DNA from 3 places in the Pseudomonas sp. PA1(2017) genome. Region 1 is predicted to be linked to each of the others. Evidence: predicted binding sites of a transcription regulator. Region 1 holds the regulator's gene; each other region holds the start of a gene.

Region 1 (9,941 bases):
TGCCCAGGCGACTGGCGCTCCAGGGTGGCCAGCGCGGTGCTCGACGGCAGCAGGGAAATACGTTCGTGGCTGGTGGGCAGCAGCAGTTGCTTCGGCAAGCCCTCCGGTACACTGCCCTGGTGCTGGAAGAGGTCGAAATTGCTGTTTTCCAGGGTGTCCGGGTCGTGTCCAAAATAACTGGTCATCGAGCCATGGGGGTCGAGATCGACCACCACCACGCGCTTGCCGGCATCGGCCAGCAGACCCGCCAGGGCGATACTGGAAGTGGTCTTACCCACGCCGCCTTTCTGATTGGATACAGCCCACACTCTCATAATCTTCATCCTCCCGGGGACAGGCTATGCCCGGCCGAGACTAGTTGCCCGCTTCACGGACTGGCGACGGGGAATTGACGGCGCCGTTGGCAGGCGTCGGTGCTGCAGGCCCTGTAGCAGGTTGCGTGCCAGCGCGCTGTAGCGCCGCGTCAGGCTGTGCATTGGCGCTTCCCACACCACTAACACTACGCCGTACATCGAGATTGCGCGAGACCACCAGCACAACGCGGCGGTTACGCGCCCTGCCCTCGGCGGTGCCATTGTCGGCCACCGGCTGGAATTCACCATAGCCCACGGCGGCCAGGCGCGAAGGATCGACGCCGTCCATGGCCAACATGCGCACGATGCTCGCCGCACGCGCCGTAGACAGCTCCCAGTTGGTCGGGTATTGCGCCGTCTTGATCGGCTGGTTGTCAGTGAAGCCCTCGACGTGCACTGGGTTGCCATAAGGCGCCAGGATCTTGGCGATTTTTTCGATGATCTCGAACGCCTCGTCGTTGGGCAACGCATCACCGCTGGGAAACAGCAGCCCGGAACTCAGTTCGATCTCGATCCACAGCTCGTTGCCACGCACCTTGAGCTGATCGCTTTGCAGCAGGCCGCCAAAGGCATCGCGGATACTGTCGGCGATGTTCTGCAGGGTGGACGCCGCTATCTGCTGAGGCGATGCCTCGTCGACCATCGAACGATCCGGCTCGGTCGTACGTGGGCGCTCGTCACCCACCGGAATCGGCTTGATCGAGCGATCCGGCTGGTTGAATACGCCGGTGAGGGTTTCCGACAGAATCTTGTACTTGCCTTCGTTGATCGAGGAAATCGAGTACATGACCACGAAGAAGGCGAACAATAGGGTGATGAAATCGGCATAGGAAACCAGCCAGCGCTCGTGGTTCTCATGCTCTTCGTGGCGGCGTCGGCGGGCCATGATCAGCTCATGAAGCCTTGCAGCTTCAGCTCGATGGACCGTGGATTTTCGCCCTCACCGATCGACAGGATGCCTTCCAGAAGCATCTCCCTATACGCCGACTGGCGAAGCGCGACCGATTTGAGCTTGTTACCGATGGGCAGCAACAGCAGGTTGGCGATGGCCACACCGTAGATGGTGGCGACGAATGCCACGGCAATGCCGCTGCCCAGCAGGCTGGGATCGGCTAGGTTGCCCATCACGTGGATCAGCCCCATGACCGCGCCGATGATGCCGATGGTCGGCGCATAGCCGCCCATGCACTCGAAGAACTTGGCAGCCTGAATGTCACGGCTTTCCTGGGTGTAGAGATCCACTTCGAGAATGCTGCGGATGGCCTCGGGCTCAGCGCCATCGACCAGCAGTTGCAGGCCCTTGCGCGCATAGGGATCGGGCTCGCCGTCGGCAACTGCCTCCAGGCCCAGCAGGCCTTCCTTGCGCGCGGTCATGCTCCAGTTCACCACACGGTCGATGCCGCCCGGCAGGTCGATCTGCGGCGGCACGAAAATCCAGCGCAGGATGCTCACCGCCCGCTTGAAAACCGCCACGGGCGTCTGCAGCAAGGCCGCTCCCAGGGTTCCGCCGATCACGATCAAGGCCGCCGGGCCATTGAGCAGTGCCGAGGCATGACCGCCTTCCAGGTAGTTGCCGCCAAGGATCGCGACGAACGCCAGAATGACGCCGATCAGGCTCAGCACATCCATCAGAGGCAGGCCTCGACCAGATGGCGACCGATATCATCGAGGGGATAGACCGCGTCGGCCAGATTGGCTTTGACGATGGCCATGGGCATGCCGTAGATCACGCAACTGGCTTCATCCTGGGCCCAGACCTGGCTGCCGCCCTGTTTGAGCAGGCGCGCGCCCTCGCGGCCGTCGGCGCCCATGCCGGTCAGCACCACGGCCAGCACCTTGTCGTTGTACGACTTGGCCGCCGAACCGAAGGTGATGTCCACGCAGGGCTTGTAGTTCAGGCGCTCGTCACCGGGCAGGATGCGGATGGTGCCGCGGCCGTCGATCATCATCTGCTTGCCGCCCGGCGCCAGAATGGCCAGCCCGGGGCGCAGGATATCGCCGTCCTCGGCTTCCTTGACGTTGATCTTGCAGAGCTTGTCCAGACGCTCGGCGAAGGCCTTGGTGAAGGCGGCCGGCATGTGTTGGATAAGCACGATGGGCGTCGGAAAATTGGCCGGCAACTGGGTCAATACACGCTGCAGGGCCACCGGGCCGCCGGTCGAGGTACCGATCGCCACCAGTTTGTAGGCCTTGCGCTTGGGCGCCGCGCTGGACGAAGTCGCATGCCGCTCGGCTGGCGGATGACTAACGCTCGGCTGCGGGCGTGCTGCTGGTGCAGGCGTGCTCGGCGTGCTGGCGGGTCGGCTCAGGCTACCGCCGGCAGGCGACGTCAGGGACGCCGTGCCGATCCCCCGGCGGTTGCTGCGCGAGATGCTGTGAACCTTCTCGCACAGCAACTGCTTGACCTTCTCGGGATTGCGCGAGATGTCTTCGAAGTTCTTCGGCAGAAAGTCCACCGCACCGGCATCCAGGGCGTCCAGGGTGACCCGGGCGCCTTCGTGGGTGAGCGAGGAGAACATCAGAACCGGCGTGGGGCAGCGCTGCATGATGTTGCGCACGGAGGTGATGCCGTCCATGAGCGGCATCTCGTAATCCATGGTGATCACGTCCGGCTTCAATGCCAGGGCCTGATCGATGGCCTCACGTCCGTTGGTGGCCGTACCGACCACGGTGATGTTGGGATCCGACGAGAGAATTTCCGAAACCCTGCGGCGGAAAAAACCGGAGTCATCGACTACCAGTACCTTGACAACCATAAACACTCCTAAGCGGCACGGCCGTCGCCGTGCCGCGGACGATCAGAGACGCCGTGCGTAGCGCTTGAGCATGCTGGGCACATCGAGGATCAGCGCGATGCGACCATCACCGGTGATGGTCGCGCCGGACATGCCGGGCGTGCCCTGCAGCATCTTGCCCAGCGGCTTGATCACCACCTCTTCCTGGCCAACCAGTTGGTCGACCACGAAGCCGATGCGCTGGTTGCCCACGGTGAGAATCACCACATGCCCTTCACCCTGCTCCTCATGAGCCGCGCTGCTCACCAGCCAGCGCTTGAGGTAGAACAGCGGTAGCGCCTTGTCGCGCACGATCACCACTTCCTGGCCATCGACCACGTTGGTACGCGACAGATCGAGGTGGAAGATCTCGTTGACGTTGACCAGCGGGAAGGCGAACGCCTGGTTGCCCAGCATCACCATCAGCGTCGGCATGATCGCGAGAGTCAGCGGCACCTTGATGACGATCTTCGAGCCCTGACCCTTCTGGGAGAATACGTTGACCGTACCGTTGAGCTGGGAAATCTTGGTCTTCACCACGTCCATGCCCACGCCGCGGCCGGACACGTCGGAAATCTCGGTCTTGGTCGAGAAGCCGGGCGCGAAGATCAGGTTGTAGCATTCCAGATCGGTCAGGCGATCGGCCGCGTCCTTGTCCAACAGGCCTTTTTCCACGGCCTTGCTGCGCAGCACGTCGGCATCCATACCCTTGCCGTCATCGGTGATCATCAGCAGGATGTGGTCGCCTTCCTGCTCGGCGGACAGCACCACGCGGCCGGTACGCGACTTGCCGGCCGCCTCGCGCTCGTCCGGGCTTTCCACGCCGTGGTCGACGGCGTTGCGCACCAAGTGCACCAACGGGTCGGCCAGGGCCTCGACCAGGTTCTTGTCCAGGTCGGTCTCTTCACCGACCAGCTCCAGGTTGATCTCCTTCTTGAGCTGGCGAGCCAGGTCGCGAACCAGGCGCGGGAAACGCCCGAAGACCTTCTTGATCGGCTGCATGCGGGTCTTCATGACCGAGGTCTGCAGATCAGCGGTGACCACATCGAGGTTCGATACGGCCTTGGACATGGCCTCGTCGCCGCTGTTGAGCCCCAGGCGCACCAGACGGTTACGCACCAGCACCAGCTCGCCGACCATGTTCATGATCTCGTCCAGGCGAGCCGTGTCGACCCGAACGGTGGTTTCCGCCTCGCTGGCCGGCGCGGCAGCCGCCGCTGGTGCCGGTGCCGGCTTGCTGGCTTCCGCCTTGGCGGCAACAGGAGCTGGCCTGCTGGGTTCTGGCTTGGCTACGGGCGCTGGCGCTGCCTTGGCCGGCTCGGCCTTGGCAGCAGGCGGCGCGGCCTTGGCTGGCTCGGGAGCAGGAGCCGGTTTGGCGGCAGGTGCAGCAGCGGCTGCCGGAGCTACGGCCGGGGCGACGAACTGGCCCTTGCCATGCAACTGATCGAGCAGTGCTTCGAATTCGTCGTCGGTGATCTCGTCGCCCGGCGTTGCCGTCGCAACAGGCTCCGCAGCCGGCGCTGCCACCGGTGCAGCAGCGGCCGCGACGGCGGGTGCGGCGAACTGGCCTTTGCCATGCAGCTGATCGAGCAGCGCTTCGAATTCGTCGTCGGTGATTTCATCGCCCGGCGCCGCCGCAGCGGCAGGCTCGGCAGCCGGGGTGGCTACCGGCGCGGTCGCCGGCGCAGCGAACTGGCCCTTGCCATGCAGCTGATCGAGCAGCGACTCGAATTCGTCATCGGTAATTTCGTCTGTCGTGGCGCTGGCTGGCGCCGGCGATTCGTCGCCCAGGGCATCGAGCAATTGCTCGAATTCGCTGTCAGAGATATCTGCTGAAGGCTCGACCGCTGCAGCTACAGGCTCTGCAGGGGCCGGTTGCGGCTCGGCCGCCGCAGCGGGCGCAGCCTCTGGCTCGGCGCCACCCGGCTCGGCCAGGCGCGAGAGCGCAGCCAGCAGCTCCGGCGAGGCAGGCGTCAGCTCCACACGCTCGCGCACCTCGGCGAACATGCCGTTGACGGCGTCCAGTGCTTCGAGCACGACGTCCATCAGCTCGGAATCCACACGACGCTCGCCCTTGCGCAGGATGTCGAACACGTTTTCGGCAATATGGCAGCACTCCACCAGCTCATTGAGCTGCAGGAAGCCGGCACCACCTTTTACCGTGTGAAACCCTCGAAAAATTGCGTTGAGCAGGTTCATATCGTCCGGGCGGCTTTCCAGCTCCACCAACTGCTCGGACAATTGCTCGAGAATTTCGCCGGCCTCTACCAGGAAATCCTGGAGGATTTCTTCATCGGCGCCGAAGCTCATATGACGTGCTCCTAAAAACCCAGACTGGACAGCAAATCGTCGACGTCGTCTTGGTTGGAGGCGACATCATCACGCTTATCGGCATGAATCTGCGGACCTTCACCGCGGGACGGATTTTTTTCTTTGTTTTGCTCGGCACGCAACTCTTCGTGGTTGTGATCGATACCCGCGAAGCGATCGACCTGGCTGGCCATCAGCACCAGTTTGAGGAGATTGCTTTCGACCTCGGTCACCAGCTGGGTGACGCGCTTGATCACCTGACCGGTCAGATCCTGATAATCCTGCGCCAGCAGAATATCGTTGAGATGACCCGACAGCTTGCTGGTGTCACGCTGGCTGCGCGCCAGGAACAGCTCGATACGCTTGGCCAGCTCGCGGAACGCGTCGGCGCTCATCTCGCGGCGCATGAAGCGCCCCCAGTCCTCGGCGAGCGAATCGGCTTCGCTGCTCAGGTCATTGACCAGCGGCGCACTCTGCTCGACCAGGTCCATGGTGCGGTTGGCCGCACGCTCGGTCATGGTCACCACATAGTTCAGGCGCTCGGTGGCATCGGAGATCTGCGAGATTTCCTTGGCGTGCGGTACCCGCGGGTCGAGCTGAAAGTTGACGATCGCGTTGTGCAGCTCACGGGTGAGCTTGCCGACTTCGAGGTAAAGCCCCCGGTCGCGCGCCTTGTTCAGTTCGTTGATCAGCTGTACGGCTTCGCCAAAGTTGCCCTGTTCGAGGCTGTCGACCAGTTGGCGGGCATTGCTTTTCAGGGTCGACTCGAGGTCAACCTCGTTAGATTCATGGTGTTCCATAACAACCTCGCGGCAGACATCAGCCGTTGACTCGCTCGAAGATTTTCTCGATCTTTTCCTTGAGCACCTGAGCAGTGAACGGCTTGACTACATAGCCATTCACACCGGCTTGCGCGGCCTCGATGATCTGATCGCGTTTGGCTTCCGCCGTGACCATCAGCACCGGCAGGTGCTTGAGTCGCTCGTCGGCGCGCACGGCGCGCAACAGGTCGATGCCCGTCATGCCCGGCATGTTCCAATCGGTTACCAGAAAATCGAAGCTACCGCTCTGCAGCATCGGCAACGCAGTCGTGCCGTCATCGGCCTCGGCCGTGTTGGTGAACCCCAGATCACGCAAGAGGTTCTTGATGATCCGTCGCATCGTCGAGAAATCATCGACGATGAGGATTTTCATGTTCTTGTCCAAGTCGACCTCCGTACAGTCCTAAAACGCCTGCAACAACGTGCAGCGCTTATTAATCGTGAAACCGGCCTGGCAGAACGCCGCAAACCATTGCGCTCGGCTTTGCTGCGTTCACTGTGTGTCCAGCGCCCTGCTAATCCTGCAATCTACTGCAAGGGCTGGCTCGACCAACTCCAGCCCCTGAACAATTTCCTATGCGCGCCACTCCCCCAACCGCGCCCGTAAGCGCGCGGCACACTGACTGTGCAGTTGGCTGACCCGCGACTCACTCACCCCCAGTACCTCGCCGATTTCCTTGAGATTCAACTCCTCGTCGTAATACAGCGACAACACCAGCCGCTCACGCTCCGGCAGATTACTGATGGCATCGGCCAGCGCGGCCTGGAAACGATTGTCTTCCAGCTCATGCGAAGGCCCGTGATGCAGGGAACTCGTGTCTTCCTGCAGACCGCCGTTTTCGCCTTCCTGCAAGAGGTCGTCGAAACTGAACAGGCGGCTGCCCAAAGTGTCGCCAAGAATGCCGTAGTAATCTTCGAGACTCAATTGGAGTTCGGCAGCAACCTCGTGATCTTTAGCGTCGCGACCGGTTCTGGCCTCAATTTTTCGTATTGCATCGCTGACCATGCGGCTATTGCGGTGTACCGAGCGCGGCGCCCAGTCACCCTTGCGCACTTCGTCGAGCATGGCGCCGCGAATACGAATGCCCGCAAAGGTCTCGAAACTGGCGCCCTTGCCAGCATCGTACTTACGCGATGCTTCGAGCAGGCCGATCATGCCGGCCTGGATCAGGTCGTCGACCTGCACGTTGGCGGGCAGACGGGCCAGCAGGTGGTAGGCGATGCGTTTTACCAGCGGCGCGTGGCGCTCGATCAACTGATGCTGTGAATCTCGTGCTTGTGCCTTGCTGTACATTCGGAGTCCAGAGGCTGTCGTCATACAGCCGTGTCTGCAGTCGGTTGATGCACCAGGCGCTCCACGAAAAACTCCAGATGGCCACGCGGGTTGGCCGGCAAGGGCCATGCATCGACCTTCTGGGCAATCGCCTTGAACGCCAGCGCGCACTTCGAACGAGGGAACGCCTCATACACCGCACGTTGTTTCTGTACGGCCTTGCGAACCGACTCGTCGTAGGGCACCGCGCCGACATACTGCAGCGCAACATCCAGAAAACGGTCGGTCACCTTGGTCAGCTTAGCAAACAGATTGCGGCCTTCCTGTGGGCTGTGCGCCATGTTGGCGAGCACACGGAAACGGTTCATGCCGTGGTCGCGATTGAGCAGCTTGATCAGCGCGTAGGCATCGGTGATGGAGGTCGGTTCGTCGCACACCACCACCAGCACTTCCTGGGCAGCACGCACGAAGCTGACCACCGAGTCGCCGATACCGGCAGCGGTGTCGACGATCAATACGTCGAGGTTGTCGCTGATGTCGCTGAAGGCCTGGATTAGGCCGGCGTGCTGCATGGGCGTGAGCTGCACCATGGCCTGGGTGCCCGAAGCGGCGGGCACGATGCGAATGCCACCGGGGCCCTGCAGGACCACGTCACGCAGATCGCATTGGCCGTCGATGACGTCGGCCAGGGTACGTTTGGCGGTCAGGCCGAGCAGCACGTCGACGTTGGCCAGGCCCAGGTCGGCATCCATGAGCATGACGCGCCGACCGAGATCGGCGAGCGCCAGTGACAAGTTCACCGACACATTGGTCTTGCCAACGCCGCCTTTGCCGCCAGTCACCGCGATCACCTGTACGGGATGCATACCCATCTTATCTACACACCTTATCTAAACTTCGCTGTGGGCCCTGGAGCCATTGTGCGCTGTCGCGGCGAGCACGACCAGCGCTTCGCCACACTCAACCCGTTCAACCGGCCTGCCTGGCCGGGTTCTGATAAAGCCCGGCGAACATATCGGCCATCGTATCTTCACTCGGCTCGTCCGGCGCCTGCAGGCCAACGGCGCGACTGACCAGTTGGTGACTGCGCGGCACGTGGACATCATCCGGAATGCGCGGGCCATCTGCCAGGTAGGCTACCGGCAGACGGTGGCCAATAGCCAGACCCAATACCTCGCCCATGCTGGCGGCTTCATCCAGTTTACTCAGAATGCAGCCGGCCAGCCCACAGCGCTTGTAGCTGTGATAGGCCGCCTTGAGCACCTGCGCCTGGCTGGTAGCGGCCAGCACCAGGTAGTTGCGTGCGTTGATGCCACGACTGGCCAGCGCTTCGAGCTGCATGCGCAGCGCCGGATCATTGGCCGGCAGGCCGGCAGTATCGATCAGCACCACGCGCTTGCGGGCCAGCGGTGCGAGCGCCTGGGTCAGCGATTGCCCGGGGTCGACCTGGGTCACCGAGACGCCAAGAATCCGTCCCAGGGTCTTGAGCTGCTCCTGGGCACCGATGCGGTAGCTGTCCATGCTCACCAGGGCGATGCTGGCAGCGCCGTACTTGAGTACATAGCGCGCGGCCAGCTTGGCCAGGGTGGTGGTCTTGCCCATGCCCGCCGGGCCGACCAGGGCGATCACGCCGCCCTCTTCCATCGGCTCCTGCTTGGGGGTCTGGATCGAATGCGCGAGATGCGCCAGGACCATGCGCCAGGCCTGGCGCTGATCGGCGATCGACGCCACGCGCTCGAGCAGCGTGCGCGCCAGCTCGGCGGGCAGCCCCATGCGCTGCAGGCGACGCCACAAGGTGGCTTGCTGCGGGCGACGAGCCTGCATCTGCCCCCAGGCCATCGAGCCCATCTGCATTTCGATCAGCTCACGCAGGCCATGCAGTTCGGAACGCATGGAATCCAGCGCCGACTGGTCGACCGAGGCCGCAGCCGGTTTCTGCTGCTGACGCTGCAGCACCGCATCCAGGCTGTCGACCGGCGGCGTGCCAGGCGCAGCGCCAAACAGCTGACGATCCTTGCCGGCATCGAGCTGGTTGCGCGTGCTCAGCTCGGCATGAGCCGAGGCGATGCGCGACTGGGTCTTGCGCAGCTCGGCTTCCAGCGCCGGGTTGGCCTGGCGCGCCGGAACCGGCGGAGCCTGATAATCGAGCGCAGCCGTCAATTCCACACCACCGGCCACACGGCGGTTGGCGATGATGGTCGCATCGGCGCCCAGCTCATCGCGAACCAGCTTCATGGCTTGGCGCATATCGGCAGCGAAAAAGCGTTTGACCTGCATGGCCCGTACCCTCGATTAGTTCTGCCCCACCGTCGCAACGATGGTGACCTGCTTGTTGTCCGGAATTTCCTGGTACGCCAGAACATGCATGCTCGGGACGGCCAACCGGGCGAAACGCGAGAGCATTCCCCGA
Region 2 (9,941 bases), on a different contig from region 1:
TGCAGGATGAGTTGGGCGGGCGTACCGTACCCACGGCAGCCGAGCTGGTGGTCTTGCTCGATGCCATTTACCAGGATCGCCAGCGCGAGCCTCAGGCTTGAGTCTCAGGGCAGACGCAGCTTGTTCACGCAATGGCGGTTGAACAGCTCGGGCTTTTCACGGCGGATGCGTTCCTCGATCTGCTCGATGATAGCGAAAACCTCCGTTGGAGTGAGCGATGTCCTGTAAGGGATATCGCGCACTTCGAGGGAGGTCGTCGAATCCATTTCCGAAAGCCGCACGACCATACTCGTTGGCGACTCCAATGACACGTGTACAATAAGTGGCTGGAAATAGTTGTACAGCAACGTAGCAGCGTCCAGAAATTTCATCTTTGCCACAATTATTGCTCTCGGCATTGCTCCTTTATTAAGGCAATAATGCAGGGCGGTTCGTTATTGTCAATCGAGATTACTTACTTTGCTCCGGTGAAGTGGGGGGCTTTGGCATGCCGCGCGGGCCGGCATAGCCCCAGATGATCAAACCAATTACTGGCAGCAACACGATAATGAGTGCCCACATAAGTCGCGTATTGAAGCTCTTTTCACTGCGCCACAGATTCATGACAGTGACAAGATCAACGAAACCGATTACGACGAATGCGCCGAGCCAGAAAAGCACAGAAGGATCGCCCATGGTGGATCTCCTTTCGTTACAGCGAAGGCCCGTGAAGTCGGGGTGTTCGCGGGTTGGGACAGTACGTCGCAAGCGCCTTGCCGAGATGTTCTCCATTGCTTGATCGAACGTTGCGGCGTGTGGCGGGGCCATAGCCCTGTTCCATTACGCAATGCCTTTAGTTGATTAAGTTCGCCTGAAAAGATGCTCGGCCATGATGGCCTTTTAAAACCGCTTTTTAATGGCGTTTGCTGGAGCATGCATGATGCCCGTGCAATAAAACCGATTCATGCAAAGTGCAAGAGCGCGGCACAAGCGTAAGCGGCTCGATGATCAATGAAATCAGCGAACTCCTTGAGCGATAAAGTTGGCATATGTGATGCACCTGTCTGTTGGTACTTGTAAGCAGTCGCCTGCCACCACTGAAGGGTCATCCAAATGAATACTGCCGTTATCGAACAACTTTGCACTGCACTGCCCGATCACGATATTTCCATCAAACCGCGCCCGGATGGCATGTACCTGCTGAGCATCAGCAAGGGAGGCGAAGCTGTATTCCTCAAGGCCGTCGACAAGCTGGCCGTGGACAGTGAGGACGGCGCCCGTGCCCTCGAGCGCGAGATTCTGCGTGATCGCAAATTGCTCAGCGGCGAGGTGAACTGGAAGGGCATCGGGGCGCAGTGGGTGTCGCGCAAGCTGCCGACCTTCACCGGTGCGCCGGTCAACCCGACCGCAGCCAAGACGATGTGGTCGCGGCGCAACCTGGATTCCCTGCATTGAGCGCATCATGCGCCCATGAAAAAGCCCCGATGATTCGGGGCTTTCTTTGGCCCGGGTGAGGGCCGATCAACTCGCGCACATCAGGATTTTCCCAGCAGGCGTGAGGCGTCGAAGCCCATGCGCATGTTGCCCCAGTGGCGGCCTTCGAAGAAGAACGGCACGTCGATCTCGGTCATGATCTCGCCGGTGTCGCGCAGGTAGGTCTGTAGCAGGAAGCGCTGGGTGTTGCTCGCCGCGCGCAGGCCCACCGGGTCGGAGAACATGCGCTTGTTGCGGCATACCGGCAGGTCGACGGCACGGTTGCCTGTCGGCGCTTTGGATACCCAGCTGTTGTTCACCGGGCAATAGCCCTTGGTGTCGACGATGAATGTGACGATGCCGCCAGGCGTGCCCTTGGTGAGGCGGTCGATCTCTTCCTGGCAGATCTGCGCGAAGCGCTCGGTGTAGCCGGTCATGTACTGCTTGGGATCGGTGTTGGCGATCAGCTTGTAGTTCTGGTCGAACAGGTTCACGCCTTCGCGCTGCAAAGTCGCCAGGCGAGTCTGCAAGGCATCGCGGCACCCGGTGGCGCGGGTGATGGCGGCATCGAGTTCGCCCTCGCCGAGCACGAAGCGGCCGAGCAATTCCTGCACCCGCTCGGCAACGGCGGACAGGTCCCGGGTGGCAGTGGCCGAACGCTGCATACGCTGGTCGATGGCCTGGCTGTCGGCATGGATCTGGGTCACGCGATCATTGATGCCGGTATTGGCATCTGCCACCTGCTGGATGTGCTCGGCGATCTCCGCCAGCTTGCCGTTGGTGGATTCGAAATCGCTGATCATGACCTCGAAGTGGCCAGTGGCGCGCTCGACCACCACCTGGGTTTCCCGGGCGCTCTGGCTGATACGTGCGGTCTGCTCGTGGGTGGTGCTGACTTCCTTGAGCATGGCGTCGATGTTCTGCGAGATGTCGCCGGTCGCCTGGCTGACGTTTTGCGCCAAGGTGCGCACCTCATCGGCAACCACTGCGAAACCTCGGCCGCTTTCGCCGGCGCGGGCCGCCTCGATGGCCGCGTTGAGGGCCAGCAGGTTGGTCTGCGAGGAGATCTGCTGGATCAGGCCGACCACCGACTTGATGTTCGACGAACGCTCGTTTAGCGCCGAGACCAGGGTGCTGAACTCGTTGAGGCTGTTGGAAATGGCGCTGATGTTGCCGGTCACTTCCAGCAGTTCCGCGTAGGAATCCTGGGCCATGCCCAGGTTGTGCGCGGTGGTGGTGGAGATGGCCTGGGTCTGCTGCGAGACCTCTTCGATGCGGCCGACCGCGCTGTTGCTCTCGCTCATCACCTCGTTGGCGAAACGTGCCTGGTGGGTGGCGCTGTCGCTGGAGTCGCTGATGTTCTTCAGTGATCGTGCCGATTCGACGGCGATCTGCACGGTCAGCGCCTGCACGTTGCTGATGATTTCGCGCTGCTTGGCCAGAAAGCGGTTGCAGGTGCTGGCCAGGGTGCGGATTTCGTCGTGGGTGAGCAGCGGCAGGTCGCGTGACAGGTCGCCCTCACCGCTGGCGATCTCTTCCAGAGCGCGGGTCATGTTGTCCACGGGGCGCACGATCAGGTGGCGGAAATACCAGACCATGAAGCTGACCATGCCCAAGGTGAACAGCGCGCTGAGCGCCAGGGCAGTGCCGAGGGTGTCGAGCTTGCCTTCCACCTGCTTGAGCAGGGCCGGGTCGATTTGCGCGCCGTGCAGCAACTGTACGATGTCGTCACGCAGGCTGAGGGCTACCCAGACCAGCAGGCCGCTGACCAGGACCAACAGGAAGAGGCTGGATAATTTCTTGGTCAAGGTATCGAAAAAGTGCATCTCGATGGAATCGTACAGCGACTTTAACGACTGCATGCCGCAGCTCCTGACAGAGAAAAGATCCTTGGGTTTCCATTACTTCGACCAGAGCCGCGGAACCTTTAATACCAGGCGCTCTGTTCGCCGACGTTCCACGCGATTTATAGGATGTTCCACCGCGAGGGGCGCGAAGTGTAGTACCTCGACGTTTGCTGTTAAAGGGCCATTGCACAAAAAAATGGCGTCAATCGTTTCTTGCGCAAACGATGCTACCGGCACTGGGCCGGTAGCGTTTTCGCGTTGTGGGAAGCTTAGCCGCGCTGGCCGAATTCCGCCTGCTGGGCGGTCCATCCGGCCACCCGCTCACTGAGGGATAGGCCCAGGCCCGGCCGGTTCGGCACCAGCATGCGGCCGTCTCGGGTTTCCAGGCGTTCGTTGAACAGTGGCTCCAGCCACTCGAAATGTTCCACCCAGGGCTCGGTCGGGTAAGTAGCGGCCAGGTGCACGTGCAGCTCCATGGCGAAGTGTGGCGCGAGCATCAGGCCGGCCTGCTCGGCCATGGCGGCGATCTTCAGGAACGGGGTGATACCGCCAACCCGCGGCGCATCGGGCATCAGGTAGTCGGCGCCGCGGGTTTTGATGAACTCGGCATGCTCGGCCACGCTGGTGAGCATCTCACCGGTGGCGATTGGCGTGTCGAACGCAGCGGCCAGGGCGGCGTGGCCTTCGGCGTCGTAGCAGTCGAGCGGCTCCTCGATCCACACCAGGTTGAAGTCTTCGAAGCGTCGGCACATGCGCTGTGCGGTGGGGCGATCCCACTGCTGGTTGGCGTCGACCATCAGCGGAAATTCGTCACCCAGGTGCTTGCGGATGGTACCGACGCGGTGCAGGTCCAGGGCCGAATCGGGCTGGCCGACTTTCAGCTTGATGCCACCGATGCCCTTTTCCCGAGACAGGTCGGTGTTGGTCATCAGTTGCTCCAGCGGCGTGTGCAGGAAACCGCCGGAGGTGTTGTAGCAGCGCACCGAATCGCGCTGAGCGCCGAGCAGGCGGGCCAGGGACAGGTTCGCGCGCTTGGCTTTCATGTCCCACAGGGCTACGTCGAAGGCGCCGATGGCCTGGGTCGACAGACCGCTGCGGCCCACCGAGGCGCCGGCCCAGCACAACTTGGTCCACAGCTTCTGGATATCGCTGGGGTTTTCGCCGAGCAGCGCCGGGGCGATCTCCTGAGCATGGGCGAACTGGCCAGGGCCGCCAGCGCGTTTCGAGTAGCTGAAGCCCAGGCCGCGATGGCCGTCCTTGCTTTCGATTTCCACGAACAGCATGGCGATTTCGGTCATCGGCTTTTGCCGGCCGGTCAGCACCTTGGCATCGCTGATCGGGTTGGCCAGGGGCAGAAAGACCGAGGCGATGCGCACCCAGGCGATCTGGTCCTGGTCTGCGCAGCCATGGGAAAGGGTTTGTTCACTCACGCGGATTACCTCGCTTGACGTTCTTGTTGGGGCCGCCAGGTGGTTGAAAACACTGGCGTGAATCCGGACGTTAAGCTGATTAGGTAATCATTCAAGGGATTGAACAGGGCTGAGGGCTGCTTCAAGGCAGAGGCGACCACTCAAACCAACCTGTGGGAGCCCCGACCTCGGGGCGAAACGATTGCAGCCTGACTGCCTATTTCGGCTGTGCCTGAGCGAATCGCCGCGAGGTCGCGGCTCCTACAGTGGATCGAATAACGACCGCTCCCGCCACCAACCGGCCAAACAGCAAAGCCGTGGATTTCGGCGCCTCAGGCGCTCTGCCGCTCGACGATGCTGAAGCCCGTATCGACGCGCACTTTCACCGGTTCCTCATGGGGATGGTCGAGGCGCTGGAGCAGGGCGCGGGCGGCCTGCAGGCCGATCTCGGCGCCGTTGATGCGAACCGTGGACAGGGAAGGCTGCAAGTGCGCAGCGATGTTCAGGTCGCCAAAGCCCATAACCGCCAGATCATCCGGCACGCGGATGCCCCGTTCGGCCGCCTCGACCAGCACGCCGTGGGCCAGGGTATCTGAGCTGCACACCAGTACTTCCGGGCGCTCACCGGCGGCCAGCAAGCGTTGCAGGCCCTCGCGACCGAGGTTGGCCGTTGCCGGTGGTGGCAGTACGACGCGGGGCACGGCGTCGATGCCCAGGCTGGCCAACTCCTCGGCCAGGCTGTCGCAGCGCCGCAGGCCGCGCGGGTCATCCAATGTCACCACGGCGAAACGCCGATAGCCTTTGGCTGTCAGGTAGCGGGCGATGGCCGCGCCGACCGCTTCATGGGAAAAGCCCACCAGCATGTCTAGCGGCCGCGGCGCCAGGTCCCAGGACTCGACGATGGGGATGCCCGAATGCGACAGGCGCATGCGGCTGGCCTCGGTGTGCAGGGTACCGGTGAGCACGATGCCGTCTGGGCGCCGGCGCAGGATGGTGTCGAGCAGTTGCTCTTCGCGCTCGGCGCTGTAGTTGGTCAGGCCAATCAGGGTTTCGTGGCCGGCTTCGGTCAGGGTATCGATCAGCGCCTGTACGGTGTCCGCGAAGATCGAATTGGCTACCGTCGGCACCAGCAGCGAAATCAGGCGGCTGCGCTGCTCGGCAGCGCCGGCGAGCATGGCCGGTACGTAGCCGGTCTGCTGTACGGCGCGAAAGACTTTCTCGCGCAGTGCCGTGCGCACGATCTCCGGCTGGTTGAGGGTGCGCGATACGGTGATCGGCGAGACCCCGGCAAGCTTGGCGACGTCTGCCAGGGTCGGCGCCTTGCCAGCGGGTAGGCTCGCGCGCTTGCGGGTTGGTCGGTCATCACTCATGGGGGGCTCGCGCGATGGATGCAACTGGCGATAGTAGCAAGCCGGGCGTCGGCGGCGCGCAATGGCGTGCAGGCCTGGCCGTCACCCGCACCGTCGGCTGTAGTGCCTGACACGGGCAGGGGCCGCTCGCCTGAACCCTTCAAAATGCCGAAAAGCCCCGCCCCACAAGCGTAAGCGGCGGGTGCAGGCCACTCATCCTGGCGGCTGAACTAAAGGATTCGGCGCTTCCTCGGACTTTAGAACAGGCACCCCAAACCCTCGTTCTGGAGAGCAGCATGCGCGCATTGACCTACCACGGCAGCCACGACGTTCGCGTCGACAACGTACCCGACCCCGTCATTCAGGAAGCGGATGACATCATTCTGCGGGTGACCGCCACTGCGATCTGTGGCTCGGATCTGCACCTGTACCGCGGCAAGATTCCTCAGGTGAAGCACGGCGACGTGTTCGGCCATGAGTTCATGGGCATCGTCGAGGAGGTCGGCAGCGCCGTGACGGCGGTCAGCAAGGGCGACCGGGTGATCGTGCCGTTCGTGATCGCCTGCGGCAGTTGCTTCTTCTGCGACATGAACCTGCATGCCGCCTGCGAAACCACCAACGACGGCCGCGGCGCCATCCTCAACAAGAAGCAGATTCCGTCCGGCGCCGCGCTGTTCGGCTACAGCCACCTGTATGGCGGCATGCCCGGCGGCCAGGCGGAATTGGTGCGGGTGCCGAAGGCCAACGCTGGCCCATTCAAGATTCCCGATGAGCTCGACGACGAGCGCGTGCTGTTTCTCACCGACATCCTGCCGACCGGCTATCAGGCGGTGATCAACGGTGGGGTGAAGGAGGGCAGCAGCGTGGCCATCTATGGCGCCGGCCCGGTAGGGCTGATGGCCGCCGCCTGCGCCCGGATGCTCGGGGCCAGGCAGATCTTCATGGTCGACAACCAGCCGTACCGCCTCGAATACGCCTGGGCGACCTATGGCGTGGTGCCGATCAATTTCGACAAGGTCGATGACCCGGCCGAGGCGATCATCGAGCAGACCGAAGGCTACCGTGGCGTGGACGCCGCTATCGACGCGGTTGGCTTCGAGGCCAAGGGCAGTGCCACGGAAACCCTGCTCACCCAGCTCAAGCTCGAGGGCAGCAGCGGCAAGGCGCTGCGCCAGTGCATCGCTGCGGTTCGGCGGGGCGGTACGGTGAGCGTGCCCGGGGTATATGCGGGCTTCATCCATGGCTTCCTGTTCGGTGACGCCTTCGACAAGGGCCTGACCTTCAAGATGGGCCAGACCCATGTGCACGGCCTGCTGCCGGACCTGCTGGAGCGCATCCAGAACGGTGCGCTGCAGCCGGAGGTCATCATCAGCCACCGAATGAACCTGTCCGATGCCGCAGAAGGCTATCGCCTGTTCGACAAGCAGGAAGACGATTGCCGCAAGGTCATCCTGCGGCCTTGAGTGGTAGTAGCGAGGATCGCCTGAGGGCGGTCTTCGCACCCGATAGATAGTTCTTGTTGTCTATATAAGAAAGCACTTCGTTAATTTCGTAAGCTTTGTAAATTAGCTGGAGATGGTTGGTCATATATGGCGGTAAATCAATTCGGCATAGTTGTATTTTGATGGCGTGCAAAATGCGGTGCGTTTAACGTTGCATCTTGCACTTTGCACTATCGGCTCTTGTTAAAGTTCGGAAAAGTGCCCTGTTTACAGGTGTTCGCTAACGTTGTCGTATTGGCATGCAGTGTGCACTACCGAGTGACGTTAAATCGTCATTCACCAAGGGAGTTTTCCGATGACTGCTGTTGCCATTGAAGTGCTTGCGTCTGCGTTGCCCGATCACGAAATCACTCTGACGCCGCGCCCGGATGGAAAATTTCTGCTGACAGTTGCCAAGGGTGGCGCTACTCAACTTTGCCGTGCCATAGATCGCCGTACCGTGGTCGACCATAGTGAGCTGCATGCCCTGGCGCACGAGCTCGAGCGCGATCAGAAGCTGGTCAGCGGCGAGATTTCGTGGAAGGGCACTGGCGCCCGCTGGGTGCGCCGCAAGCTGCCTACCTTCACGGGAGCACCGGTGAGCCCGACTGCCGCCAAATTGATGTGGACGCGCCGCAACCTGGATCGTCGCCAGCGCCCAACCGCCTGAGCGATACCGCTGCCGAGCCCCGCACTTCGCGGGGCTTTTTATTTGCGCCAATGAAGTAGCTGGCCGTTATTTTTTATACGGGTAATTATATATAAAGCTCTGCTGTATAGGTTTTTTTTGAGTTGTATGGTTTTTATATCAAATGAATGATCAGGCTCTGTTGAATATTGATTCATTCAATAACCGCTCGTCCCTAATTGCGAACGTATCGCTCATGGCCCCGTTCCCAATAATGAATCTTCGAATATCCCAGGAGCGAACGATCATGGCGACCAAGACTGAAAACCTGTTGAGCTGGCTGCGTGATGCCCATGCTATGGAACAGCAGGCCGAACAGATGTTGAAGGCGCAGGCTTCGCGCCTCGAGCATTATCCAAAGCTCAAGACCCGTATCGAACGACACATCGAGGAAACCCAGGGCCAGCGCGAATTGCTGGAAGGCTGCCTGGAGCGTCTCGGCGAGAAGCCGTCGATGCTCAAGGATATCGCCGGCAAGCTGACTGCCTTCGGCCAGGCTGTCGGTGGCTCGGTGATGAGCGATGAAGTGATCAAGGGCGCCATGAGCGGCTACGTGTTCGAAAACCTCGAGATCGCGTCCTACACCGTGCTGATCGCTGCGGCCAAGGCGGCGGGGGATCGGGAGACTCAACGAGTCTGCGAAACCATCCTGCCCCAGGAAGAGGCAATGGCCGAGTGGATCAAGGATCACCTGCCGGAACTTACCGATGCTTTCCTGACCCGCTCGGAAGCGCCGGACACCCAAGCCAAGCGTTAATGCGTGACGGCGCCTGCAGCCCGCTGCAAGCGCCGCGCTCGACCCCGATCACCGCCGTACGAGTAATCTCCAATTGTCCCGAATCATCGTTTCCGCCGACCCCGACCCCCCCGCCGAAAGCAGCGAAGTGTCCGACTCGCTGATGTTCGGTACGCCCAAGGAACGCCTGGATTTCTACCGTCGGGAAATCCAGTACGAAACCAACCTGATGGCCGACCGTACCAACGCCTACCTGGCGGCGCAGTCGTTTCTGGTCATCGCCTATGCCTCTTCGATGGCCAACGCCAATCCCGATTGGGGCGACATGTTCACCCTGGTGGTACCGACCTTGCTGGCGCTGCTGGGCATCGTCAGCTCGCTCAATGCCTGGCCGGGCATTCGTGCCTCGGCGGCGATCATCTCGCACTGGCATTTCAAGCAGGAGCAGTTGCTGCAGAGCGAGCCGAAGTTCGGCCATGCGTATGACGAATCGCCGCTGTTCAGCGAGCACGAGTCCAGCAAGGAGCGCTATTTGAAGTCCTTGCGTTTCTCACTGCGCTCTCCCTGGATGTTCACCATCTTCTGGGCCGGGCTGGGTGCGTTCTCGGTCTGGCTGCAACTGTCGTCGTCGGCCAAGGTGTGACGCGCTGGGCGCAGAGGCGCGGTTACCTTCAACAGGTTGCACTCTGCCTGGGCGGGCGTGGTCACTACCTGCAGGCAGCCACCTGGCGCTGCCGACCATGACGAGGAGGCCGCCCACGTGAACCGCACCCTGGCCGCCAGCGCAGGCCTGGCGTTGCTACTGCTCGCCGCGTTACCGCTGTCGTATCAGCTGTGGCCGGCACGCATCCCGGTGGCGGCCGCCGTCGATGCCGGCCAGCGCATCGGCGGGCCATTCGAGCTGCATGATCAACAGGGGCGCGACGTTACCCAGCGGAGTTTCGAAGGCCGCTGGCTATTGGTGTTCTTCGGCTTTACG
Region 3 (9,941 bases), on a different contig from region 1:
TCGACCACCTGCTCGCGCAAACCACTGCGCGGCTGGTTCTGCATGCGCTGCACCAGCTCACCCAGGGTCTTGATGCCGTTGATTTCCATCAGCTTGTTCAACCGGCTGGAAACCAGGTATTGCTTGTTGCTGCCCAGCACGATGCCACAGGCTTTTTCCAGAAAGATCCGGAATTGCTCGAAATCCAAATTACCTGAAGACACTCGTGAGGCCTCGTCCATCTATTGAATCGGAAGCGGCGAACGCGGGTGAAGCGTTCGCCGGTTTGGCTGCCATTACCGAGCAACCCTGGTAACGCTGACGATCAGCCGGCCTTGATGCGATCCACCACCCGGGAAGCCAGATCATCCGGGCGGAACTTCGCCAGGAAGTCGTTGGCGCCCACCTTCTTCACCATGGCCTGGTTGAACACGCCGGACAGCGAAGTATGCAGCAGAATGTGCAGCTTCTGCATGCGCGGATCGGAACGGATCGCGGCGGTCAGGGTATAGCCGTCCATCTCCGGCATCTCGATGTCGGAGATGATCATCAACAACTCCTGCTCCGGCGACTTGCCCTCGGCAACCATGGCCTGCAGGTAATCAAGGGCCTGACGGCCATCGTTCAATGCCGTGACTTCCACGCCGACAGTCTGCAGGCAACGCATCACCTGCTTACGAGCCACAGAAGAATCGTCGACGATCAGCACATGCTGGCTGACGGCCTTGGTCTGCACCTCGACATCGATCACCCCAGCCGAGATCACCTCGGAAGTAGGCGCCACTTCGGCGAGAATCTTCTCTACATCGATGATCTCGACCAGTTTGTCATCCAGCCGCGTGACGGCCGTCAGGTAGTGATCGCGCCCGGTGCCCTTGGGTGGTGGGTGGATTTCTTCCCAGTTCATGTTGACGATGCGCTCGACCGAGCGCACCAGAAAACCCTGAACCTTGGTGTTGTACTCGGTGATGATGACGAAGCTGCCGTTGATGTCACCCAGCGGGCGCTTGCCGGTGGCAATCGACAGATCCAGAATCGGAATAGTGCCGCCACGGATGTTGGCCACGCCGCGAACCACCGGGCTCGACTTGGGCATGATGGTGAGTTTCGGGCACTGCAACACCTCCTTCACCTTGAAGACGTTGATCCCGTACAGCTGAGAGCCGTCGAGACGAAACAGCAGCAGTTCCAGGCGATTTTGCCCAACCAGCTGAGTTCGCTGGTTGACCGAATCCATCACACCGGCCATGTACGGGCTCCCAAGATTCCAGTAACACATCAGATTTGGTTAGCGTAGCAGGCGGCACGCGCCTTGCTTCGAACCAGACATGAATGCACGAATGACAATTATCCGACGCGCGATGGCCAAGAGCCTTCGTTGCCTGGCAGTTTTACCTGCTTTGATGGCGCTCGGCTATAGCACGCTGACAACTGCCTCCGTCACCCTGCCCGATCAGCTTATCGGCGAGACCCAGCTCTTTCTTGAGCAGGCAGTTGCAGACTATTTGCAGCGCAGCAATATTCAGGGGCGCCACGAGGTGCAGATCAACCGGCTCGACCCGCGCCTGCGCCTGCCCTTGTGCGACCAGCCGTTGACGGTCACCCTGGAAACGCCAGCCGAACCGGTCGGCCGGGTGACCATGCGAGTACGCTGTGACGGCACATCACCCTGGACGGTATTCGTCCCTGGGCAGGTTCGCCTCTACCGCGAAGTGGTGACCGTGGTACGCCCGATCAAACGTGAAGGCGTGCTCGGTGAAGGTGACCTGATGCTTGCCGAGCGCGACGTCGGCTTACTCAACCAGGGCTACATGATCGACCTGGAACAGGCGATCGGTCGCAAGAGCACCCGCCCGCTGCTACCCGATCAGGTGCTGTCGCCTACTTTCATCCGCCAGGCGGAAGTCATCCGCCGCGGCGATCAGGTGGTGATCAGCGCCCGCAGCGGCGGCATCAATGTGCGCATGCCCGGTGAAGCGCTTTCCGATGGCGCCGTGGGCAAGCAAATCAGCGTACGTAATCAGAGTTCGCAACGCGTGGTGCGCGCGCGAGTGACCGGCCCTGGGCAGGTTGAAGTATCGATGTGAGAATGCGTCCGGCCAACGGACTGGCTGACGGGCGAACGAGGCTGTTTTAGACTGTGCGAGCGACGCGACTTTTTTTGCCTAAAGTTTTTCCGGGCACAGCCGACACACTAGGCAAGCGTCCACACACCGTTAGAGGTTTTGCATCATGGTCATCGACTTCAACCGACTCAACAGCTCCACGCCAGCCAGCACCAATCGTGCGGGCAGCACCCAGGGCGGCAAGAACGAAGCCATCGACAACAAGGCTGCCGGCAGCACCGCTACGGCCCAGCCAGCGGCAACAGATAGCAAGAGCGGCGAGTCCGTTCAGCTGAGCAGCGAAGCGCAACAGCTGCAAAAAACCGTCGACAAGCTGCGCGATCAGCCTGCCGTCGATAGCGATCGAGTGGCCAAGCTGAAACAGGCTGTTGCCGACGGCAGTTACCAGGTCGACAGCCAGCGCGTTGCCAGCAAGCTGCTCAATTTCGAATCCCAGCGCTAGTCTTCCGGCTCGCACTGGGGTGTTGGACGCCCGGAAACCGACTTGATGCCAGTCCGCTGCTACAGCAGACGTGCGCCTAGCGGTTCCACTCCAGAGAGCCTGAACCATGAACATCACGCCCCTGCTCGACCTGTTCAACGAGGATATCGGCCACGCAGCGCAACTGCTTGAGCTGATCGAAGCCGAATATGAAGCCCTCGGCGAACATGACCTCAGCAAACTGCAGGAAATCCTGGCGAGCAAACAGCCGCTTCTGGCCACGCTCGACCAACACGGCAAGAGTCGCACGCAAGCGTTGGTAAACCTGCAGCTGAGTCCTGACCGCTCGGGCTTGAAAGCGCTTGCCGAACGCTCGGACAAGGGCGACGAACTCATTCAGGCCAGCGAACGGCTGAGCGAATTGCTCGAACGCTGCCAGGAAGCCAACCTGCGCAATGGCCGAATCATCCGCACGAGCCAGCAATCCACCGCCAGCATGCTCGGCATCCTGCGCGGCAGCGAAACACCTTCGCTCTATGACAGCAGCGGCGGTACCGCTAAAATCGGCAACAAGCGCCCGCTCAGCCAGGCCTGACATAACGACAAGATGCGCGGTGAAGCCTCTTCGCCTCACCCGACGCAGCAGTACCTTGCCCCGGAGATCACTGGACCGTGTCCAACCCCTTCGCTCAGGACTGTGGCCCGCAACCTCCCAAGGTGCTCAAGGCGCCCGTGGAGATCATTGCCAACCTACGTCTGCTGCAACAACACCATGATCCGCTGACCCTGACTTTTCTGGAGCGCAACCAGCGCTTCCAGAGCTATGTGATCGAGATCGACCGAGAGCGCAACCTGCTGATTCTCGACGAAATGATCCCTAGCGACGGCGAACGGTACCTGCAAAATGGTGAAGCCTTCAGTGTCGAGTCGTTGCATGACGGCGTACGCATCGCCTGGGAGTGCCCAACGGGCATGCGCACTGGTGAATACCAGGGCGAACGCTGCTATGTCGGCGTCATCCCCGCCGAGGTGCTCTACCACCAGCGGCGCAATGCCTTTCGCGCTGCACTGAAGCAGTCGGAACAGGTCAAGGTACAGCTAGGCGGAACGCGACTGCGCAATCCTCTCGACGGCTTGATGCTGGACATCTCGGCATCAGGCTGCAAGATCCGCCTCGCCGGCGACGTCGGCAAGCAGCTGCAACCCGGGCAAGTCTATGAAGGATTCTGCGCCCAACTGCCGGTCGGCAAGCTGGAAGCGGCCGTCGAACTGCGGCATACCCGCTACGACGACAAGCTGGACGTTACTTTCGCTGGCCTGCATTTCGACAACCTCAGCGGCCTCCAGCAGCGCCTGATTGAGCGCTTCGTCTACCAGTTGCAGCGCGAGGCGCGCCGCTTCGATAGCGACACTTTTCTATAGCATTAGCGCGTCACGCCGGTGGCGTGGAGGCCGACGGTTGCGAGCTCTCAGTCTGGCTTTCAGTGTTGTCCGACTCGCTCACTACAGGCTCCTGCATCTGTTCCTGCACCACCTGCTCATCGACACGCGGGTCAAGCGCCGCCACCAGTGGTGAAGCGGTCATGTTCACCGGCATGGCCACGTGATGCAGCGGTGCGTCGTCGACCTGGTGCAGGTGGGTGACGATGTTCGAACGAACGCGCCAGACCAGGAACAGCCCGCACAGGCAGAAGAACGCGTACAGCATGTTGGCCCCGAAGAAACGCATCAGTACGCCGACCAGCAGTGGACCGATACAGGCACCCACCCCGAACGTGACCAACAGCATGGCGGTAAGCGACACCCGCCGATCAGTCTCCACGTGGTCGTTGGCGAATGCCACGGCCAGTGGATACAGGCTGAATTGCAACATGCTGACGATGAAGCCGACCGAGATCAGCAGCAACAGGGGCGCTTCGGAGAGCACGGCCAGGGGTGAAGCCACCAGCAGCAGTGCAGCCGACATGCCGCGGATCAACTTGACCCGGTCGAAGCGGTCCGAGAGCCAGCCCAGCGGCGCTTGCACGACCAGGCCAGCGAGAATGCAACAGCCCATGAAGATACCGATCTGTTCGGTGGCCAGCCCCATTTCTGCCGCATACAGCGGCGCCAGACCGTAAAAGGAACCGATCATCAGGCCTGCGACGCCGATGGTGGTCAGTGACAACGGCACGCGGCGAAAGAAGAAGCGCATTTCCAATGGTGCAGGTCGCAGGGGCGCCGGGTGCAGACGACGGGTCAGCGCCACTGGCACAAGGCACAAGGCGAATGACAGGGCCACCAGCATCAACAGCTCCAGCCCCAGTGTCGGATGCACCACCAGCACCAGTTGGCCGAGTACCAGGCCTAGATAGGAAGCCGCCATATAGCCGGCGAACACCAGGCCACGCTGCTTGGTCTCCGCCTGCTCGTTGAGCCAGCTCTCGATCACCATGTACTGACACATCATCCCCAGGCCGACCAACACGCGCAGCACCAGCCACGCCGGCAACCAGTCGAGCAGGCCGTGGCCCAACACCGCCGCGGTCACGACACCGGCACAGGCCACGTAAGCTCGAATGTGCCCCACGCGGGCGATCAGCCGATGGCCGATCTTGCCGCCCAGCACTAGGCCGAAATAATTGGCCGCCATCAACGCACCGGCCCATACGCCCTCACCGGACTCAGCCAGGCGCAACGCCAAGTAGGTGCTCAGCAAGCCGGAACCCAGCAGCATCAGGACGGTGGCGATATAAAGGGAACTGAAGGACTTCCAGATCAAGCGCATTGGGCTGCAACGACTCCTTGTACCGGCTCCGAGAGCAGGCCTATGTTCGACGGGCGACCAGGCAAGTCACCTTTCATCCAAGGCTACTGGGCTGCCGCTGTGCCATATGGATGGTGCGCGTCGGGCACAGTTCACTGATTCCAGCGACCCTGCAAACAAATGCAAAAATGCTCATTCGCCAGCGTTGCTTTCCAGCATCGCCAGCCGCGCTTCCAACGCACTTATACGGGCTTCGAGGGCTTCCAGGCGCTGCGTGGAATCACCCGTCGACGGTTCAGTGCGCTGCGCCCGCTCTTGGAGCTGGGCCTGAGTTTGCTCGGGGTCACCGAGTAGCTGCGCGTAACGATCCTCGCGCTGCCCCGCCTGGCGGCCGACCTGAGCCACGAGCTGCCGGCCGATCATTCGCTCGAGATGGTGCTGCACCTGTTGAGCGTCGTCGAACTCGTACTGGCGACCGCTTCGCGCCAGCAGTTCGCCGGTCGTCTGCGGCCCACGCAGCAACAGCAGGCCAAGCAAAGTCACCTGCGGGGCCACCAACTCGAGCGCCTTGTCGATTCGATGCTCCCAGCGATCGGCTCGGCTGCCCATTACCAGCTTCACGAAGCCCCGCTCTTCCAGGCTTCGCAGCCCCTGCCCTACTGCACCCTGGGTCAGGTTCATCAATGGGTCACGGCTGGTTTTCTGGTTGCAGGCGAGCACCAGCGCATTGAGCGTCAGCGGATAGGCCTCGGGCGTCGTGGCCTGCTTTTCGATCAGGCAACCCAGAATGCGCGTTTCAGCAGCGCTCAGCGGAGAAGTGTCGGGGGAATCTTCGGTCATGTCGCTCACCAAGCCTGGAGGTTGCCCCTAGCGTAGCCCGAGTGCAGTGAAGATGACATGCGTGAAAGAGATTTTGTCACCATGCAAGTCGCTGATTTTCAAGACACAAGAAATCAATACCAGCAGGAGGCGAGAAATGAGAACTATTTTTATTGACTAATAATCGAGAATGACTATTATCTACATCACCAGCCGCGAGGCTGGTTGGATAACCTGAAAGCTTCCTGGTCGGATGCTTCCAGTTTATCTCCTCATCAGGCTAATCACGGTTATTGACCCGGCTTTTTGCCGGGTCTTTTTTTGCCTGCCATTCCTGACGACACTCCCTTACGGGTGGTCGCAAGCGACGTCGGAATTGGCTCTCGGCGTTTTCTCTTTTTCAGGCTAACGCAAACCGTTGACACGACCGATGCCAGGATCGAGGCGTGCGGATCATGGCGTCCCCTGCTGGAATCGAACCAGCATCTAGCCCTTAGGAGGGGCTTATTCTATCCGTTGAACTAAGGAGACCCAATTGATCCGGCGCCCTTGGCAGGCTATTGAAAAACTAGCTGCGTTGCCATCGCGGCGTTAAAAACAGGCTCAAAATGCTCATGTACTACTTGTACACTCCGCTTTTTCGCATGTTTTTGCCTTGCGCTGTCTGCCTCGCCTACGTTTTTCAACGGCCTGTTTGGGCGCCGGGCGGCATGTTAACCAGCGCAAACGGATTTGTCATGTCGCCACGCTCGATCAGGCAGCCGGCTCGAATAGTTTCACGACCACTGCCTGGCCGGCCTTGAGCCTTTCCTGCAGTTGTCGCTCATGCATGCGAGCACGCTCTACCGCTTTTTCCTTGACATGCCCGTAGCCACGAATCTGCTCGGGAAGCTCGGCAATGGCCAGTGCTGTCTCGTAGTGACCCGTAACGAGCGACTCCAGCAACTGACCAACGCTGCGCTCGTAGTCTTCGATCAAGGCCTGTTCCAGTTTGCGCTCCTCACTGCGCGCGAACGGGTCCAGCCAGGTACCACGCAGTACGCGCAGTTTGGCCAGCAACTTGAAGGCATTGAGCATCCACGGACCGAAGCTGCGCTTGCGGGGCTCTCCGGTTACCGGATCGGTACGGCTGAGCCAGGACGGCGCCAAGTGGAACTGCAGACGGAAATCGCCCTGGAACTGAGCGTGCAGCGCTTCGCCGAACGCCGCGTCGCTGTATAGCCGTGCCACCTCGTACTCGTCCTTGTAGGCCAGCAGCTTGAAGTAATAGCGCGCCACGGCTTCGGTCAGGCGCTGTCCCGGCTCACTGTCGCGTGCGCGAACGCGGCCGACCAATTGGCGGTAGCGGTCGGCATAGCGGGCATTCTGATAGGCAGTCAGCCGTGCGACGCGGTCTTCGATGACTTCATCGAGCGTGCTGCAGCGCTTGCTGTCATCTCCCTGCGGGCGAACCAGACGCTCGATGGCGGCAGCATCGTAGGCGGCACGCCGCCCCCACAGGAAGGCCTGCTGGTTGAACTCGACCGCCACGTTATTCAACTCGATGGCCTTGTCGATGGCCTGTGCGCTGATCGGCACCAGCCCCTTTTGATAGGCATAACCGAGCATGAACAGGTTGGTGGCGATGCTGTCGCCGAGCAGGCGGGTCGCCAGATGCGTTGCATCGACGAACCAGGTTTTCTCGGCCCCTACCGCGTCGACCAGCGCCTGGCGCATCGCAGGCCCCGGCACCTGGGCGTCGGGATTACGGGTGAATTCCGCCGTAGCGGCTTCGTGGTCGTTGATGACCGCGTGAGAGACCTTCTCATTGAGCTTGGCCAGCGCGTCGTCGCCGGCCGCCACCACCAGGTCGCAACCGATCAGCAGGTCGGCTTCCCCCGCGGCGATCCGCACGGCGTAGATGTCGTCCTGCCGGGCGGCGATGCGCACATGGGTGTTCACCGGCCCGAACTTCTGCGCCAGGCCGGCCTGATCGAGCACCGTGCAGCCCTTGCTCTCCAGATGCGCCGCCATACCCAATAGAGCGCCCACGGTGGTCACCCCACTGCCGCCGACGCCGGGCAGAAGGATGTTCCAGGGCCTGTCAAGGGCGGGCTGGCGCGGCTCCGGCAAGGCCACGAACAGCGCCCCGGCACCGAGCGCCTGGGGCTGACGCAGCTGACCGCCGTGCACGGTGACGAAACTGGGGCAGAAGCCATCGAGGCAGCTGAAATCCTTGTTGCAGGCGTTCTGGTCGATTTCCCGCTTGCGCCCCAGTTCGGTTTCCAGCGGCAGCACCGACAGGCAGTTGGATTTCACGCTGCAGTCGCCACAGCCTTCGCACACCGCGGAGTTGATGAACGCCCGCCGCGCCGGATCGACCAGCTTGCCGCGCTTGCGGCGCCGACGTTTTTCGGTCGCACAGGTCTGATCGTAGATGATCACCGACACGCCCTTGAAGTCGCGTAACTCGCGCTGCACTGCGTCGAGTTCGCGGCGATGATGGAAACTGGTGATCGGCGCGAAGCTGGAGCGACTCGGGTACTTGTCCGGCTCGTCACTGACTACCGCGATGCGCTTGACCCCTTCGGCGAAGACCTGCTGGCTCAACTGGTCGACCCGCAACTCGCCATCCACGGGCTGGCCGCCGGTCATGGCCACCGCATCGTTGTAGAGAATCTTGTAGGTGATGTTCACGCCAGCGGCTACGGCAGCCCGCAGTGCCAGGTGCCCGGAATGGAAATAGGTCCCGTCGCCCAGATTCTGGAACACATGGGGCGTATCGGTGAACGGCGCCTGACCGATCCAGGTCACCCCTTCGCCGCCCATCTGGGTAAAGGTATCGGTGCTGCGGTTCATCCACTGAGTCATGTAGTGACAACCGATGCCGCCCATTGCGCGGCTACCCTCGGGCACCTTGGTCGAACTGTTATGCGGGCAGCCCGAGCAGAAATGCGGCGTGCGCACGGTGTTGTAACTGCGCGCCGCCAGGGCTTTTTCCTTGGCATCGAGAAAGCCGAGTCGCGCTTCGATGACTGCACTGTTGTAGATCGGCGCCAGACGCCGGGCAATCACGCGGGCGATCATCGCCGGGGTCAGCTCGCCCAGGTTGGGCAACAGCGACTGGCCATGCTCGTCGAACTCACCGACCACCCTGGGCCGTTTACCGACCGGCCAGTTGTAGAGCTGCCCGGTCAGTTGATCCTCGATGATGCTGCGTTTTTCCTCGACGACCAGAATCTCGTCCAGGCCTTCGGCAAAGCCATGCACGGAAACCGGCTCCAGCGGCCAGCTCATGCCGATTTTCAATACCCGCAGCCCGATCTGTGCGCATAGCGCTTCGTCCAGGCCCAGGTCATCCAGTGCCTGGCGTACGTCGAGATAGGATTTTCCGGTCGTAATGATCCCCAAGCGCGGATTGGGCGAATCGAGCATCACCTTGTTCAAGCCGTTGGCATGGGCGAACGCACGGGCCGCGTAAATCTTGTAGACGTTGAGGCGCTTCTCCTGGGCCAGGGGTGGATCGGGCCAGCGAATGTGCACGCCGTCCTCGGGCAAGGCGAAATCATCGGGGATCACGACCTTGATGCGCTGCGGATCGACATCCACCACCGCGGAAGAATCGACATTCTCGGCGATGGTCTTCAGCGCCACCCAGCAGCCGCTGTAACGCGACAGCTCCCAGCCGATGATGCCGTAGTCGAGGATTTCCTGAACGTTGGCCGGGTTGAGCACCGGCATGGAAGCGGCGATGAAGGCGTGCTCGCTCTGATGGGCGATGGTCGAGGACTTGCAGCCGTGGTCATCACCTGCCAGCACCAGCACACCGCCGTGTGGCGATACGCCGGCCGAGTTGCCGTGCTTGAACACG

Evidence for each region. Region 1 encodes FliA, which starts transcription of late flagellar genes. Its sites were predicted from a motif close to CTAAAGTTTNNNNNNNNNNNGCCGNTAA; they were not measured.
Region 2: BVH01_RS20215 (methyl-accepting chemotaxis protein) is a predicted target of FliA. The motif match lies at 3,356-3,383, and genes of this name have one in related genera.
Region 3: flgM (flagellar biosynthesis anti-sigma factor FlgM) is a predicted target of FliA. The motif match lies at 2,145-2,172, and genes of this name have one in related genera.

Annotation. Positions count from the first base shown of each region.
Region 1 is NZ_MSXU01000009.1:1,267,319-1,277,259, forward strand. Features, by position in the region: gene BVH01_RS12710 (ParA family protein) at 1-314, opposite strand, end outside; gene motD (flagellar motor protein MotD) at 355-1,239, opposite strand; gene BVH01_RS12720 (flagellar motor protein) at 1,242-1,982, opposite strand; gene BVH01_RS12725 (chemotaxis response regulator protein-glutamate methylesterase) at 1,982-3,109, opposite strand; gene BVH01_RS12730 (chemotaxis protein CheA) at 3,152-5,437, opposite strand; gene BVH01_RS12735 (protein phosphatase CheZ) at 5,449-6,237, opposite strand; gene BVH01_RS12740 (chemotaxis response regulator CheY) at 6,257-6,631, opposite strand; gene fliA (RNA polymerase sigma factor FliA) at 6,833-7,576, opposite strand; gene fleN (flagellar synthesis regulator FleN) at 7,573-8,403, opposite strand; gene flhF (flagellar biosynthesis protein FlhF) at 8,501-9,808, opposite strand; gene flhA (flagellar biosynthesis protein FlhA) at 9,824-9,941, opposite strand, start outside.
Region 2 is NZ_MSXU01000014.1:181,261-191,201, reverse strand. Features, by position in the region: gene BVH01_RS20235 (hypothetical protein) at 1-101, shown strand, start outside; gene BVH01_RS20230 (DUF1652 domain-containing protein) at 105-371, opposite strand; gene BVH01_RS20225 (PLD nuclease N-terminal domain-containing protein) at 451-675, opposite strand; gene BVH01_RS20220 (hypothetical protein) at 1,093-1,434, shown strand; gene BVH01_RS20215 (methyl-accepting chemotaxis protein) at 1,515-3,314, opposite strand; gene BVH01_RS20210 (mandelate racemase/muconate lactonizing enzyme family protein) at 3,569-4,729, opposite strand; gene BVH01_RS20205 (LacI family DNA-binding transcriptional regulator) at 5,041-6,078, opposite strand; gene BVH01_RS20200 (zinc-dependent alcohol dehydrogenase) at 6,354-7,520, shown strand; gene BVH01_RS20195 (DUF3509 domain-containing protein) at 7,855-8,208, shown strand; gene BVH01_RS20190 (ferritin-like domain-containing protein) at 8,474-8,983, shown strand; gene BVH01_RS20185 (hypothetical protein) at 9,057-9,605, shown strand; gene BVH01_RS20180 (SCO family protein) at 9,723-9,941, shown strand, end outside.
Region 3 is NZ_MSXU01000010.1:47,399-57,339, forward strand. Features, by position in the region: gene cheR (protein-glutamate O-methyltransferase CheR) at 1-203, opposite strand, end outside; gene BVH01_RS14765 (chemotaxis protein CheV) at 305-1,228, opposite strand; gene flgA (flagellar basal body P-ring formation chaperone FlgA) at 1,308-2,066, shown strand; gene flgM (flagellar biosynthesis anti-sigma factor FlgM) at 2,212-2,547, shown strand; gene BVH01_RS14780 (flagella synthesis protein FlgN) at 2,654-3,121, shown strand; gene BVH01_RS14785 (flagellar brake protein) at 3,199-3,948, shown strand; gene BVH01_RS14790 (MFS transporter) at 3,959-5,293, opposite strand; gene BVH01_RS14795 (YceH family protein) at 5,465-6,121, opposite strand; tRNA gene BVH01_RS14800 (tRNA-Arg) at 6,548-6,622, opposite strand; gene BVH01_RS14805 (indolepyruvate ferredoxin oxidoreductase family protein) at 6,845-9,941, opposite strand, start outside.